DNA from 3 places in the Arthrobacter sp. LAPM80 genome. Region 2 is predicted to be linked to each of the others. Evidence: riboswitches for the same ligand, from Rfam matches in the RefSeq annotation. Region 2 holds a riboswitch; each other region holds the start of a gene.
The links. A riboswitch is a leader RNA that binds a small molecule or an ion and turns the genes downstream of it on or off. The one in region 2 is predicted to bind S-adenosylmethionine.
Positions count from the first base shown of each region.

Region 1: it holds a riboswitch for S-adenosylmethionine, as region 2 does, so the genes downstream of both, AAGW05_RS08215 (DUF1737 domain-containing protein) here and AAGW05_RS00900 (aminotransferase class V-fold PLP-dependent enzyme) in region 2, are expected to answer to the same signal.
Region 3: it holds a riboswitch for S-adenosylmethionine, as region 2 does, so the genes downstream of both, AAGW05_RS02775 (hypothetical protein) here and AAGW05_RS00900 (aminotransferase class V-fold PLP-dependent enzyme) in region 2, are expected to answer to the same signal.

Region 1 is NZ_JBCHVD010000006.1:82,311-86,670, reverse strand. Features, by position in the region: gene AAGW05_RS08230 (UDP-N-acetylglucosamine 1-carboxyvinyltransferase) at 1-550, shown strand, start outside; gene AAGW05_RS08225 (O-succinylhomoserine sulfhydrylase) at 659-1,870, opposite strand; gene AAGW05_RS08220 (rhodanese-like domain-containing protein) at 1,992-2,384, opposite strand; gene AAGW05_RS08215 (DUF1737 domain-containing protein) at 2,381-2,641, opposite strand; SAM riboswitch class IV at 2,724-2,844, opposite strand; gene AAGW05_RS08210 (Pr6Pr family membrane protein) at 2,958-3,581, shown strand; gene AAGW05_RS08205 (aminodeoxychorismate lyase) at 3,583-4,360, opposite strand, start outside.
Region 2 is NZ_JBCHVD010000001.1:207,795-212,154, reverse strand. Features, by position in the region: gene aroA (3-phosphoshikimate 1-carboxyvinyltransferase) at 1-249, shown strand, start outside; gene rsgA (ribosome small subunit-dependent GTPase A) at 253-1,371, shown strand; gene hisN (histidinol-phosphatase) at 1,548-2,363, shown strand; SAM riboswitch class IV at 2,505-2,618, shown strand; gene AAGW05_RS00900 (aminotransferase class V-fold PLP-dependent enzyme) at 2,661-4,073, shown strand; gene AAGW05_RS00895 (class I SAM-dependent methyltransferase) at 4,256-4,360, shown strand, end outside.
Region 3 is NZ_JBCHVD010000002.1:82,767-87,126, forward strand. Features, by position in the region: gene AAGW05_RS02760 (LOG family protein) at 1-522, shown strand, start outside; gene AAGW05_RS02765 (VIT1/CCC1 transporter family protein) at 570-1,664, opposite strand; gene AAGW05_RS02770 (biotin/lipoyl-containing protein) at 1,871-2,101, shown strand; gene AAGW05_RS02775 (hypothetical protein) at 2,136-2,429, opposite strand; SAM riboswitch class IV at 2,442-2,553, opposite strand; gene AAGW05_RS02780 (sodium:solute symporter) at 2,721-4,244, opposite strand.

The sequences.
Region 1 (4,360 bases), on a different contig from region 2:
CACCGTGACACGCGTTCCCATTGAGTTCATGGAAATTGAACTCAAGGTGCTCGAGCAGATGGGCTTCCGCTACCTCAAGTCCCCCGAGTACATGGCCCGCAACGGCAAGACCCGCCTGGTGGACATCACCACCTTGCCGTCTGAGCTGAAGGCCGCACCGGATAAGATCCACGCCATGCCGTTCCCGGGGCTGAACATTGACAACCTGCCGTTCTTCGCCGTGATCGCCTCGTGCGCCGAGGGTACAACGCTCATCCACGACTGGGTCTACGAGGGCCGCGCCATTTACCTGACGGAACTGAACCGCCTCGGCGCCGGCGTCCGCCTGCTTGACCCGCACCGCATCGACATCAAGGGCCCCGTCGCCTGGCGTGCAGCGGAAATCGGCTGCCCTCCGGCCCTTCGCCCCGCCGCCTGCATCCTGCTGGCCATGCTGGCCGCGAAAGGCACGTCCGAACTGCGCAACATTTACGTGATCGAGCGCGGCTACGAGGACCTGGCCGAGCGCCTAAACACCATCGGCGCCGAGATCGAGTACTTCCAGGACTGATCCGCGCATAAAGTACGACTCCGCGCATAAAGTACGACGTCGGCGGGTGACCGTCAAGGGAAGGGGCCCCGCCGCCGTCGTGCTTCCAGCCTCAACGAGGCGGGCCGGCTAGATTGCGGCCAGGGCCCCGGCCAGATCGGACTTGAGATCCTCGAGGTCCTCCAGCCCGACCGACAGGCGCAGGAAACCGTCGGACAGCCCGATCGCGGCACGACCCTCGGGACCCATGGCGCGGTGCGTCGTGGTGGCCGGGTGGGTGATGAGGGACTTCGCGTCGCCGAGATTGTTGGAGATGTCGATGACCTGCAGCGCATTCAGCAGTGCAAACGCCGCATCCTTCCTGGTCCCACCGGCAGGAGCAGCAAGCTCGAAGGTCAGCACAGTGCCGCCGGCCTTCATCTGCTTTTTGGCCAGCTCGAATTGCGGGTGCGATGGCAGGTGCGGGTACAGCACGCGCGCAACCTGCGGCTGCGCCTGAAGGAACTCACCCAGGGCCAGCGCGTTGTTGCATGAATGGTTGACGCGCAGGCTCATGGTTTCAAGGCCCTTGGTCAGCACCCAGGCATTGAATGAAGACAAGGCGGGCCCGGTGTGGCGCATCAGGTTCCTGACGGGGCCGTCAATGAATTCCTTCGTGCCAAGGATCGCCCCGCCCAAAACCCGGCCCTGCCCGTCAATGTGCTTGGTGCCCGAGTACACGATGATGTCAGCGCCGAAGTCGCCGCAGCGCTGCAGCAGCGGGGTGGCGAACACGTTGTCGGCCACCACCTGGGCGCCGGCGGCGTGGGCGAGGTCGCACACCGCCTGCACGTCAACGATTTCCTGCATCGGGTTCGACGGCGACTCAAAGAACACCGCCGTGGTGGGCACCGACAACGCCTCGCGCCACTGCTGAAGATCCGGTCCGTCAACGAACACCGTCTCCACGCCCCAGCGCGGGAGCAGTTCGTTCAGGATCACGAAGCAGGAGCCAAAGAGCGAGCGAGCAGCCACCACGCGGTCCCCGGCAGCCAACAGCGCACCCAGGGCCGTGAACACGGCCGACATGCCCGACGCCGTCGCAAAGCACGCCTCCTTGCCCTCGAGCAGGCGCAGCCGTTCCTGAAACGTTGCCACCGTCGGGTTGCCGTAGCGCGAGTACACGAACCTGTCGACCTCGCCGGTGAACGCCTGCTCGGCGGCCTCGGCGGACTCGTACACAAAGCCGGAGTTCAGGAAAAGGGCTTCGGAGGTTTCCTGAAAGTTGGTGCGGTCAAGCCCGCCACGCACGGCCCGGGTGTCCTGGGCCCACGTGGCTGCGTGCTCGTTAAAGTTGCTCAATTGCGTTTCCTTGGCTGTCGCTGGTGGTGCGTACTTGTTTTAAGCACGACGGCGGCACAATCGTCGGACGATTGGCGTACCGCGGTGCTGTGTGGGCGGTGCGTTGGGGCTCAGTGGCGTGTCAGTGCCAGGGCAGGTTGCGGTTCTTCCAGCCGTTGGCCACCCTGTCGCCGTAGCTGTCGGGCACGCCCTCAAAGCCCTCGAGAATGTTGTAGGCCGTGTAGCCGGCGGCCGTTGCGGCCTCGGCTGCGGCAATGGAGCGCGCTCCCGAACGGCACAGGAACACGAGTGGCTTCCCGGTGGGCACGGCTGCCTGCAGCTGGGTCAGGAACTGGGGGTTGTTCGTTCCGTCGGCCAGGTTCCACTGGATGAAGACAGGCTCGGTGTCCAGGGTTGAGGTGTCGGGGACGCCGATGTGGGCCCATTCGCCGTCGGTGCGCACGTCAACGAGGACGGCCCCGGCAGCCACCCGGTCCCAGGCCGTGTCGGGGGCTAGGTCGCCGGCGTAGCTCATGCGATGCCCTCGCCATCGAACTCCAGCTCGGCGTCGAGGTCATCAACGGCATTGGCGACTGCGGCATCGCTGGTGGCAATTGCCTGCGGGAGAACCACTGCCTGGGCCGCGATCACCGAGGTGCCGTTGAACGTCACCGCGGGCCCGCCGTGCAGGACGTAGCCGTCTGCCAGGGCTTCGGAAATACGCTCACAAAAGGAGCGGTCGTCGGGGCCGGTGATGAGCCGGTAGGCCAGGGGGGATTCTTCCGCGGACATGATGTCTCCTCATTGCAAGTGGCTGGCATTTGCAAGCGGACGCTGGTGGCGGTGCTTAATACAAAGGGCTCCACCGCAGGAGGGTTCGCGCTTGCAAACATCAGCCGTTGGTAGCTGGGTTTGCCGAGTATTCACCTGAGGCACCCCGCCGGAAAGAGGGTTGCCGGCCAGCAAGTCAGGGCTTTGTGCTGGCACTCATTACTCCCCTTGAAAGTAGCACATCCACCCCCGCAGGCACCCACTAGTTCCAGAGTGTGGCACAACGTGACGCCGGGGATGCGGGGCGGTGACGCCGTGAACTGGCAGAATAGGCTCCATGACCTCCAGCCGCGCCTTTGCCGCCGTCCGTTTCCTGTGCGGGGCGGTGACGCTCATTGCCGTCGGAACCCAGCTGGGTATCCACATCGGCCACGGCTTCAGCGTGTTGAACTTCTTCAGCTATTTCACCAACCTCTCCAACATCTTCGCCGCCGTCGTCCTTGTCGTGGACTCGGTGCTGACGTGGCGCGGGAAAGATTTGGGGCCGGCGTGGGCTTTGCTGCGCTGCATCTCGGTGGTGTGCATGGCCCTGGTTGGCATTGTCTTTAGCGCGCTGCTGAGGGACGTCGATCTGGGCTCCCTGCTTCCGTGGATCAACACCTGGCTGCACTACGTCATGCCTGTCGCGGTGGTGGCCGATTGGCTGATCCAGCCGCCCCGCCACGGAATCCCGCTCAAGCGCGTGGCCGTCGCGGTGGTGTTTCCGCTGGCATACCTGGCCTATTCCCTGACCCGCGGCGCCGCCACAGGGTGGTACGCCTACCCGTTCCTGAACCCGTCGGACGGCGGATATGCGGGCGTGCTGCTGACCTGCCTTTTCATCGCCGTGGGTTTTGTGGCGATGACGCTGCTCATCATGGCACTGGGCAACCAGCTGCGCAGGAAATTGCCCGTGGCGTAGTTCAGAGGGTCTGTGCCAGCAGCGCCGAGAGTTCTGCGCTGAGCCGTTCCCGGATGTCCCTGGTGCCGATTTCCGCACCGTCGATGGTGTTCACTGGTGCCAGCAGACGCATGCTTGAAATGAGCCACACGGCGTCGGCGTCGAGCAGGTCCGCGGGGGTCACGGGGCCGTAGCCAAGCTCCCATCCTGCAGCCTTCGCCGCGGCAAAAAGTGCGCCCTGCGTTGTGCCGGGCAGGATCCCGGTGTCAAGGTGGGGGGTGATGAGCCGCTTGACGGGGACGCCCGAGTCGTCGGATATGTGTGCCAACAGAACGGACGACGTGGGCCCCTCCAACACGAGCGAGTCGCCACTGGTGAAGATAACGTCATCGGCGCCCAGCTTGTGGGCGTGGCGCAGGGCGGCCATGTTCACCGCATAGGAAAGGGTCTTGGCACCCATGAGCAGCCACGGGGCGCGCGCGGCAAGGTCGCTGTCGTAGCCGCGGTCAAGCAGGAGAACGTCCAGCCCCTTGGCGCGCTGCTCGGCCAGTGCAGGGGAAACGGCTGAAACCTGCACCCAGGCTGTGGGGGCGTTGGCGCCCTCGGGTCCGCGTGTGGCGATCAGCCGCACTACGCACTGGTCTTCAGCAAGCGCCGAGGCGACTGCATCTGATGCCTGCGGCGACGTGTCGGCGTAAGCCGTGAGCGCCGTCGTGATTGCGCCCTGCCAGAGGTCGGCGGCGGGAATCGCCAGGTCCATGATCTGGGCCGAAACGGCAAGTCGGTCCAGGTGGGCCTGG
Region 2 (4,360 bases):
ATCAACGCCCTGGGCGGGGATGCCAAGGAGACCGAGGACGGGCTGATCATCAACCCCGCTCCCCTGCGGGCCGGAGTGTTCCACAGCTACCATGACCACCGCATGGCGACGGCCGGCGCGATCATCGGGCTGGCGGTGCCCGGCGTCGAGGTTGAAAACATTGCCACCACGGCAAAAACCATGCCCGGCTTCCCTGCACTGTGGGCGGCCATGGTCGCACAGACCGCGGCGGTTAAAGCCGGAGCGTAGGACATGGCAAAGGATTACAGCAACTGGGACGAGTCCGATGTCCGCGTGCGGGCCAACAAGAAGGGCAGCCGGCCGCGCACCAAGGACAGGCCCGCCCACGAGGACGCCGTCATCGGGCGGATTGTCACGGTTGACCGCGGGCGCTACACGGCCATCGTGGATGAAAACCAGCCCTCCGAACGCACCCTGATCGCAGCACGGGCCAGGGAACTGCGGCGCAATCCCGTGGTGGCCGGAGACTTCGTATCCCTCGTGGGCGACACCACCGGCAAGCCCGACACCCTGGCAAGGCTTGTGCGCATCGAGGAGCGCCGCACGCTGCTACGCCGCAGCGCCGACGACACCGATCCCATCGAGCGGGTGGTGGTGGCCAACGCGGACCAGCTTGTCATCGTCGTGGCCGCGGCCAACCCGGAGCCACGCACAGGCTTCATCGACCGCGCCCTGGTTGCCGCCTACGACGCAGGCATCGCCCCGCTGTTGCTGATCACCAAGACAGACATCAAGGACCCGTCCGAGCTGCTGGCCAACTACGAGCATCTGGACATGACTGTCATCATCAGCCGCACGGCAGCCGACGGCGCCTCGGGCATTGATGCGCGCAGCGACGACGGCGACTCCGCACTGCTCGCTGGCGGCGCGGTGGAGCAGCTGCACGGCTACCTCGACGGGAAGGTCAGTGTGCTTGTTGGCCATTCGGGTGTGGGCAAGTCAACCATGGTCAATGCCCTGACAGGTTCTCAGCGGGCCACCGGCGGAGTCAATGCCGTCACGGGCCGCGGCCGCCACACGTCCTCCTCCGCGCTCGCCCTGCAGTTGCAGGATGCGCTGCCGGGCTCGTGGATCATCGACACCCCCGGCATCCGCTCCTTTGGGCTGGCCCATGTGGATCCCGACAGGATCCTGCATGCCTTCCCCGACCTCCAACCAGGCACTGACGACTGCGAACGCGGCTGCAAGCACGACACCGCAGCGGTGAACTGCGGGCTTGACCCGTACGTTGCAGCAGGTCACGCCGGTCCGTCGGGACCTGCCCGCCTTGCCTCGCTGCGCCGTCTGCTGGGCACAAGCGATCGGACAGAGGGCCGGGCCGCTGAAAAGGAACTGGGCGTCACGGACTGACCCGTCCTCTTCTGCGCCGGACTCACACCCGGGTTCGGCGCATAACGGTTTATGCGCCGGGTCCAACCTCGAACTCAACGCATAACGGAGCGGGCCACCTGCATTGTGCAGGCGTTCGGGTGCCACGACCGGCGTCTAACCGGGTGTTTGGCGCAAACCACGATAGCGTGATCTACATGACGATCGAACACCAGACCTACAACGACGACCTCCGCCTGGCCCACGTGCTGGCCGACAGCGTGGATTCCCTCACCATGTCCCGTTTCAAGGCCCTTGACCTGGCCATCGAGACCAAGCCGGACCTGACCCCGGTGACGGATGCGGACAAGGCCGCAGAGGAGTCGATCCGCAGTCAGCTGGCCCGGGCACGTCCGCGCGATGCCGTCCTGGGCGAGGAGTTTGGCAGCACGGGCCAGGGTTCGCGCCGCTGGATCATCGATCCCATCGACGGCACAAAGAACTTCGTCCGTGGAGTCCCCGTCTGGGCCACGCTGATCGCACTCGTTGACGACGGCGTCCCCGTGGTCGGGCTGGTCAGCGCCCCCGCACTGGGCAAGCGCTGGTGGGCCGCGCAGGGCACCGGCGCCTACATGGGCAGGTCGCTCGCCGCCGCCACGCGCATCCGCGTCTCCAACGTCTCCGAGCTCAAGGACGCCTCCATGTCCTACTCGTCCCTGAAGGGCTGGGCCGAGCGCGGCAACCGCGACGAGTTCATCTCCCTCACCGACGACGTCTGGCGCACCCGCGCGTACGGCGATTTCTGGTCGTACTGCATGGTCGCCGAGGGCAGCGTCGACATCGCCTGCGAGCCCGAACTCAACCTCCACGACATGGCCGCGCTCGTTCCGATCATCACCGAGGCGGGGGGCCGTTTCACCTCGCTCGAGGGCGCCGACGGCCCCTTCGGCGGCAACGCCCTTGCCACCAATTCCATCCTCCACACCGAGGTGCTGCAGCGCCTTAACCCGGCTTGGGATGACCTTCTGGGCTAGCTCCACGCCCCAGCACAGGTGGGTTAAGAACGACGGCGGCCTCCCGCCGTCGTTCTTTTTTCCCACCGTTCGCCGGGCCCGCCGCGTTACGCAACGTAATAGATGCGCAGGCGCGGATCTTGGGCTAATCTTCTTTGCATAGGTCACGAGTGCCAGCGCTAAACCCCGGTTTGCTGGCCGGCAACCCTCCTTTCGCGGCGGGGTGCCCCGGGTGACGACCTGGCCAGGCCGGAGCGGTCTTGGCAAGCGCGGACTCCTTGGCAGCGCCAGGGGTCCTTCCGTTGAAGGAATTTTTTCATGAGCCATGCCCTGTTGGAAAAGACCACCCTCGCCGACTCACCCCTGCTGCCGGTCGTGGGCCAGGATCTGGCCGCCCCGCTGATCCAGGGCGGCCACGTGCGGTACGCCAACCTCGACTACGCGGCGTCGGCCCCGGCCGTCGAAGAGGTGGCCGCCCACCTGAACGAGGTGCTCCCCTACTACGCCAGTGTGCACCGCGGGGCCGGATTCGCCTCGCAGGTCAGCACATCCGTGTATGAAAATGCGCGCCGCATTGTGGCTGAATTTGTGCGCGCGCGTGAGGACGACACCGTCATCTTCACCCGCAACACGACGGACTCACTGAACCTCTTGGCCGGCTGCGTCGACAGCATCCTCAAGCAGCGCGGCTACGTCGAGGGCCGTTCCAACGCACATGGCGAGGTGCTGTACCTGGACCTGGAGCACCACGCGAACCTGCTGCCGTGGCAGGCGCTGCCGCACCGATCCGTCGTCGCCGGCTCATCGATCGCCGCGACCCTTGCCCGCGTTGAGACGCAGCTGCGCGCCGGAAACGTCCTTCTGCTGGCCGTCACGGGTGCCTCGAATGTCACGGGCGAGGTGCTCCCTGTGGCGGAACTGGCCGCCCTGGCCCACCAATACGGGGCACGCATCGTGGTCGACGCCGCCCAGCTGGCCCCGCACCGCCGCATTGACCTGACTGCCAGCGGCATCGATTACCTGGCATTCTCGGGCCACAAGCTCTATGCGCCGTTTGGTTCAGGCGTCTTGGTTGGCCGACCCGACTGGCTCGATGCCGGCACACCCCACCTCGCCGGCGGCGGCGCCGTGCGGGAGGTCCGGCTCGAATCGACCACCTGGACCGACGGCCCCGCCCGCCACGAGGCCGGCTCCCCCAACGTCCTCGGCGCCGCAACCCTGGCCAAGGCAGCCACCGTCCTTGCCGGCCTTGACGCGGACGACTGGCACAACCACGAACAGCTCCTGCGCGCCCACCTCGTGGCAGGCTTCGAGGCGCTCGACGGCGTCAACGTCCACTCCCTGTTCTCCGACTCCGCCACCCACCCTGGCTGCGGCAGCATCGGCGTCGTGAACTTCTCGGTCACCGGGTACGACGCCGGACTGGTCGCCGCATACCTTTCCGCCGAGCACGGCGTGGGCGTGCGCGACGGCAAGTTCTGCGCCCACCCGCTGCTGAACCGCCTCGGCCTTCCCTCCGGATCCCTGCGGGCAAGCTTTGGTGTCGGATCCCGCAGCGAGGATGCGCAGCGGCTCATTGACGGCATCACCACCTTGCTGCGTGACGGATTGGGCTGGGACTACGTCGTTGACGCCGGCCGCTGGGTACCCGCCAACGACAACAGGTCCTACCCCGAATGGGCGCCGAACACCCCGGGCACCGCGGGCGCAGCCCCCTGCGCCGCCGCCTAACCCAGACGCTCGGTTACTTTCGGTCTGCTTGCGCCAGACGCTCGGTTACTTTCTGCGGGTTTGCAGCAGACGCTCGGTTATCAACCAACCGAGCGTTGCCACAACAAGCACCGAATGTAACCGAGCGTTTGGGGGGCGGGTAAAGTTGAACGGCACATCCGGCACAACTTTTCAGGAGCACCATGGCAGGCACAGGCGGACCGGTTTTTGACGCGGAACGGCGCAGGGACATGGCCGCGGCTTTCCTTGAGGGCGGGCGCCACTACGACAAGATCCGTCCGGGCTAC
Region 3 (4,360 bases), on a different contig from region 2:
ATGGAGGCCGCCAACCTTGGTGCCTACCTATCAACATACGACGCCGGGACCCTCGAAGGTGCCTTGCTCACCTTGGCAGCCGTCCCCGGCTTCCGCCCCTCGGTCACCGAGTGGGCAAGGGCCGCGTTCGAGGTGGTCGAGGAATACCCGCAGGGGGCGCCGACCCTTGGCATTCCCACCTGGTTCTACGGTCACGAACCGCCCAACGTCTTTGCCACGAAAATTGCCAAGTACTTCACCAACGCCCTGCGCGAGGCGGTCCTGCTTGACAGGTCCCGGGGTGGCATTGTGTTCCTGCCCGGCGCCGCGGGGACGGTTCAGGAGATCTTCCAGGACGCGTGTGAGAACTACTACGCCGCAGAGGGCGCAGTCGCCCCCATGGTGCTGGTGGGTCGGCGCTATTGGGAGGAAGAGGTGCCCGTGACGCAGCTGTTGACAACATTGGCCGCGGGCCGTGCCATGGCGGCCCACGTGCACATTGTGGATTCAGTGCAGGAGGCTTGCGCCGTCGTCGCCGGTTAGCCGCCTGCGGGCGCCGGGCACTCCCATCCTCACCGGGAACTGCGGGATTATGACCCGATCAGGCCGCCAGACGCCAGGCCGAGAAGGTACGTCGCGGCGGCGGCTCCCATGCCGATGCCCAGCTGGCGCAGGCCGCGCCACAACGGGGAAGCGCCCGAAAGCAGGCCCACCACGGCGCCAGTTCCCATGAGTGTGATGCCGACAAGCACGCAGGAGAGCAGGAGCGCACCCATCCCTGTCAGGCCAAAGAGGAACGGAATGATGGGGATGATGGCACCCGAGGCGAAGAAGCAAAAGCTCGACGTCGCGGCCCCCCACGCGGTGCCGAGGGTCTCGTGCTCGTCGACTTCCTCGAACTTGTCCGGCTGCAGCGACGTGCTGGGGTCGCAGTCGCAGCTGTACTGGCCCAGGCGCTCGGCCGCACGGTGTTCCGCAGTTTCACGGGACATGCCGCGCGCCAGATAAACGAGTACGAGTTCGTTGTTCTCAAGATCCAGGGAGGGGGCCGCTGTCAGCGTAACCTGGGTCGGCTGGGAAGCGTCGATCAGCTCACGCTGGGACCTGACGGAGACATATTCCCCGGCGCCCATGGACAGTGCACCCGCCAGCAGACCGAACACGCCGCTGAACAGGACCACTTGGCTGGACACCCCGGTCGCCCCCATGCCAACAACAAGTGAGAGGTTGCTGACAAGGCCGTCGTTTGCGCCGAAAACCGCGGCACGGAAGGATCCAGAAAGGCGGATGCGTCCACGGGTTGCCAGACCGCGGACAACCTCCTCGTGGATTGCCTCGTCGGCAGCCATGGTGTCGGTGGCGTCGGCGTCAGTGGCGTAGGGGGAGCGGGACTCCGCGCGTTGGGCCAGTGCCAGCACGAAGACCGAACCAAAGCGCCGGGCCAGCAGGCCAAGCAGGCGGTTGTGCAGGGATGGGTGGACGGGCTTTTTCGCGTGTTCGCCCAAAAGCCCGAGCCAGTGCTGCTCGTGGCGGCCCTCGGCTGCCGCCAGGGAGAGCAGGATGGTCTGCTCCTCACCGTCACGGCGCATGGCAAGGTCACGGTATACGGAAGCTTCAGCGCGTTCGTCGGCCAGGTATTGGCGCCAGCGCTTGATTTCAGCGGCTGTTGGTATGCGTTCAGGCACGGTGATGCTCCTCAAAGTCAGCCATCACTGTAGCGCCTTATTGGCCGTAATAGTGGCCGGTGGGCCTAGGGAAGCGGTTTCGGTCCGCCGCAATTCTGGCCGGGGCCTGCGCCCGACCGATCCATTCCCTGCGCCGAGGAACTGGCATAGGCTGTGTAGCCAACGGCCGTCCGTATCGGCGCCGCTGTCCTGAAGGCGGTTGTCGAATGCCCGAGATCCTGTTCCCGATGATGACGGGAGACGCCTCCGAGCCTGGCGTGCTGTCCACCTGGTACGTAGCCGACGGCGATCCGGTGCAGGAAAAGCATCTCCTCGCCGAGGTGTCCATTGACAAGGTCGACGCCGAAATTTACTCCCCGGCGGCCGGAACGGTCCGCCTGCGGGTCGCCGAGGGGGACGAAGTTGCCCAGGGGGCCGTGATCGCCGTCATCGAATGACAGGGGACAAGCATGCCGCCGCGTCGGGACAGCCCTACTGTTTCGCCAGCCTGAAGCCGACGCCACGCCCGGCCCGCACTCCTGTCTGCGCCACCGTGACAACCAAGGTGCCGATGCCAGGAATCCACCTGGCCGGGCGCACCGCCTGGGTCAGCGCCTGCACCAGTTGTTCTGCCTCCGCAGACCAATAGGCATGGTGTCCTGCGGGCGTGACAAACGTAACGGTGCCAAGATTCAAGTCCACGGCAGGAAGTACGGGGATGCCGGATGGACGTGCCAGAGCGCCGGCCTGAAGGGATTTTGCGGGTGCCACATTTGTAACAGTCATGGTCAGGACCTTTGTGTGCTCTTGCCTGCGCCGGACGGCAGCGGGCCGCTTCGTCATCTGAACCACCCATGAAGCCTGGGGTTGGCGTGCGACCAGTCGGAGCTTGGCATCGCATCTCTTGAAGTTGGAACAACACTACTCCCGTCGCATGCGGCAGCGGCTGGCGGCGTCATATATGACGTAGCCAGCCGCCGTCGTACTTTAAGTAACCAGCCCGCAAAAAACGACGAGCAATCACGATCTCTGGGTGATTGCTCGCCGTTTTTTGCGGGCTGGTTGCAAAGCGGGAGGCTACTTGGAGGCAACCGTTTCAATGTCGTCTGCATTGGAGTCGGTGGATGCTGCTGCCAGGCGGTCGTCCCAGGCCTTGCGGATGTGGGCCGGGGTTGCCGGGGTCCGCAGGGAAACCACGACGTAGACCACAAGCGCGGCGATGAGGCCGAAGTAGATGGGCTCGTTGGCGTAGATGCCATCGGCACTGGGGATCGCCCCTGTGGCGTACAGGACAAGCAGGACGATGGTCAGGACGCAGCCGACAGCGATGGACCAGGCGGCGCCCAGGCCGGTTCCGCGCTTCCATACCAGGCCACCGATGATGGCGACGAGCAGGCCGCCGACAAGGATGTCGTACGCGATGGTCAGGGCAAACACCACGTCATTGACCACGATGGAGATCAGCACCACCACGATGCCAAGGACCAGCACATACAGGCGGTTGGCGTTCACGTCGTGCTCGGGGTTGGAGGTGTCAGAGCTGTCGATCTTCTTGCCGAACCAGCTGGCCACGAACGGGACGACGTCCTTGCGTGCCACCGTTGCGGCGGCGATCAGGGAGCCTGAGGCCGTGGACATCATGGCAGCGACGGCGGCGGCCAGAACGATGCCGCCGATGCCCATCGGCAGCAAGTGGGTGGCAACTTCGGCATATACAACGTCCTTGCCCAGGGTGGCGACATCAATGTCGGGGAGGGCCACACGGGCTGCCAGGCCGATCAGGGCGCCGGCAACACCGTACAGGATGCAGTACATGCCGGCCGTGGCGCCGCCCCAGCGGGCAACTTCGGGGGTGCGGGCGGTGAAGACTCGCTGCCAGATGTCCTGGCCGATGAGCAGGCCCAGCGTGTAGACAACGAAGTACGTGATGATGGTCTGGGTGCCGATGCCGTCCCACTGGAAGAAGCTTGCATCAACGCGTTCCTTGATGCCGTCAATCCCGCCGGCTGCATTCCAGGCGAAGGGGAGCATGAGGAGGAAGACGCCGACTGTCTTGATGACGAACTGCACCTGGTCGGCCAGGGTGATGGACCACATGCCGCCAATGGTGGAGTAGACCAGCACGATGGCGCCACCGACGGCGATCGCCAGCCAGCGGTCCCAGCCGAAGAGCACCACGAAGATGGTGGCGTAGGCGCCGGTTGAGGTTGCCGAAATCATGATGGTGTAGGCCAGCATGACGATGCCTGAAACCTTCGTTGTTTCCTGGCCGTAGCGCAGGCTCAGCATTTGTGAGACGGTGTAAATCTTCAGTTTTTGCAGGGTGGGTGCGAACAGCACGCTCAGCAGCAGCACGCCGACGCCGATGGCGACCACCAGCCACATGCCCGAGATGCCGAACTTGTAGCCGAGCCCCACGCCGCCAACTGTTGACGCGCCACCGAGGACGACGGCGGCCATGGTGCCTGTGTACAGGAAAGGGCCAAGGCGGCGGCCGGCAACGAGGAAGTCACTGTTGCTCTTGGTCCGCGACTTGCCCCACCAGCCAAAGGCCAGCATGGCGACCAGATAGAAGGCGACTATGGCAATATTTAAGTCCATGTGATGCTCCAGTGCGTGAAATAGATGGGATCCCCCGGAAGTATTGCCTCTAAAGCAACATTTGTTGTCTATTAGGCTAAACTGTGATGACAGTTACAGTCAAAGTGCCGCTTGTA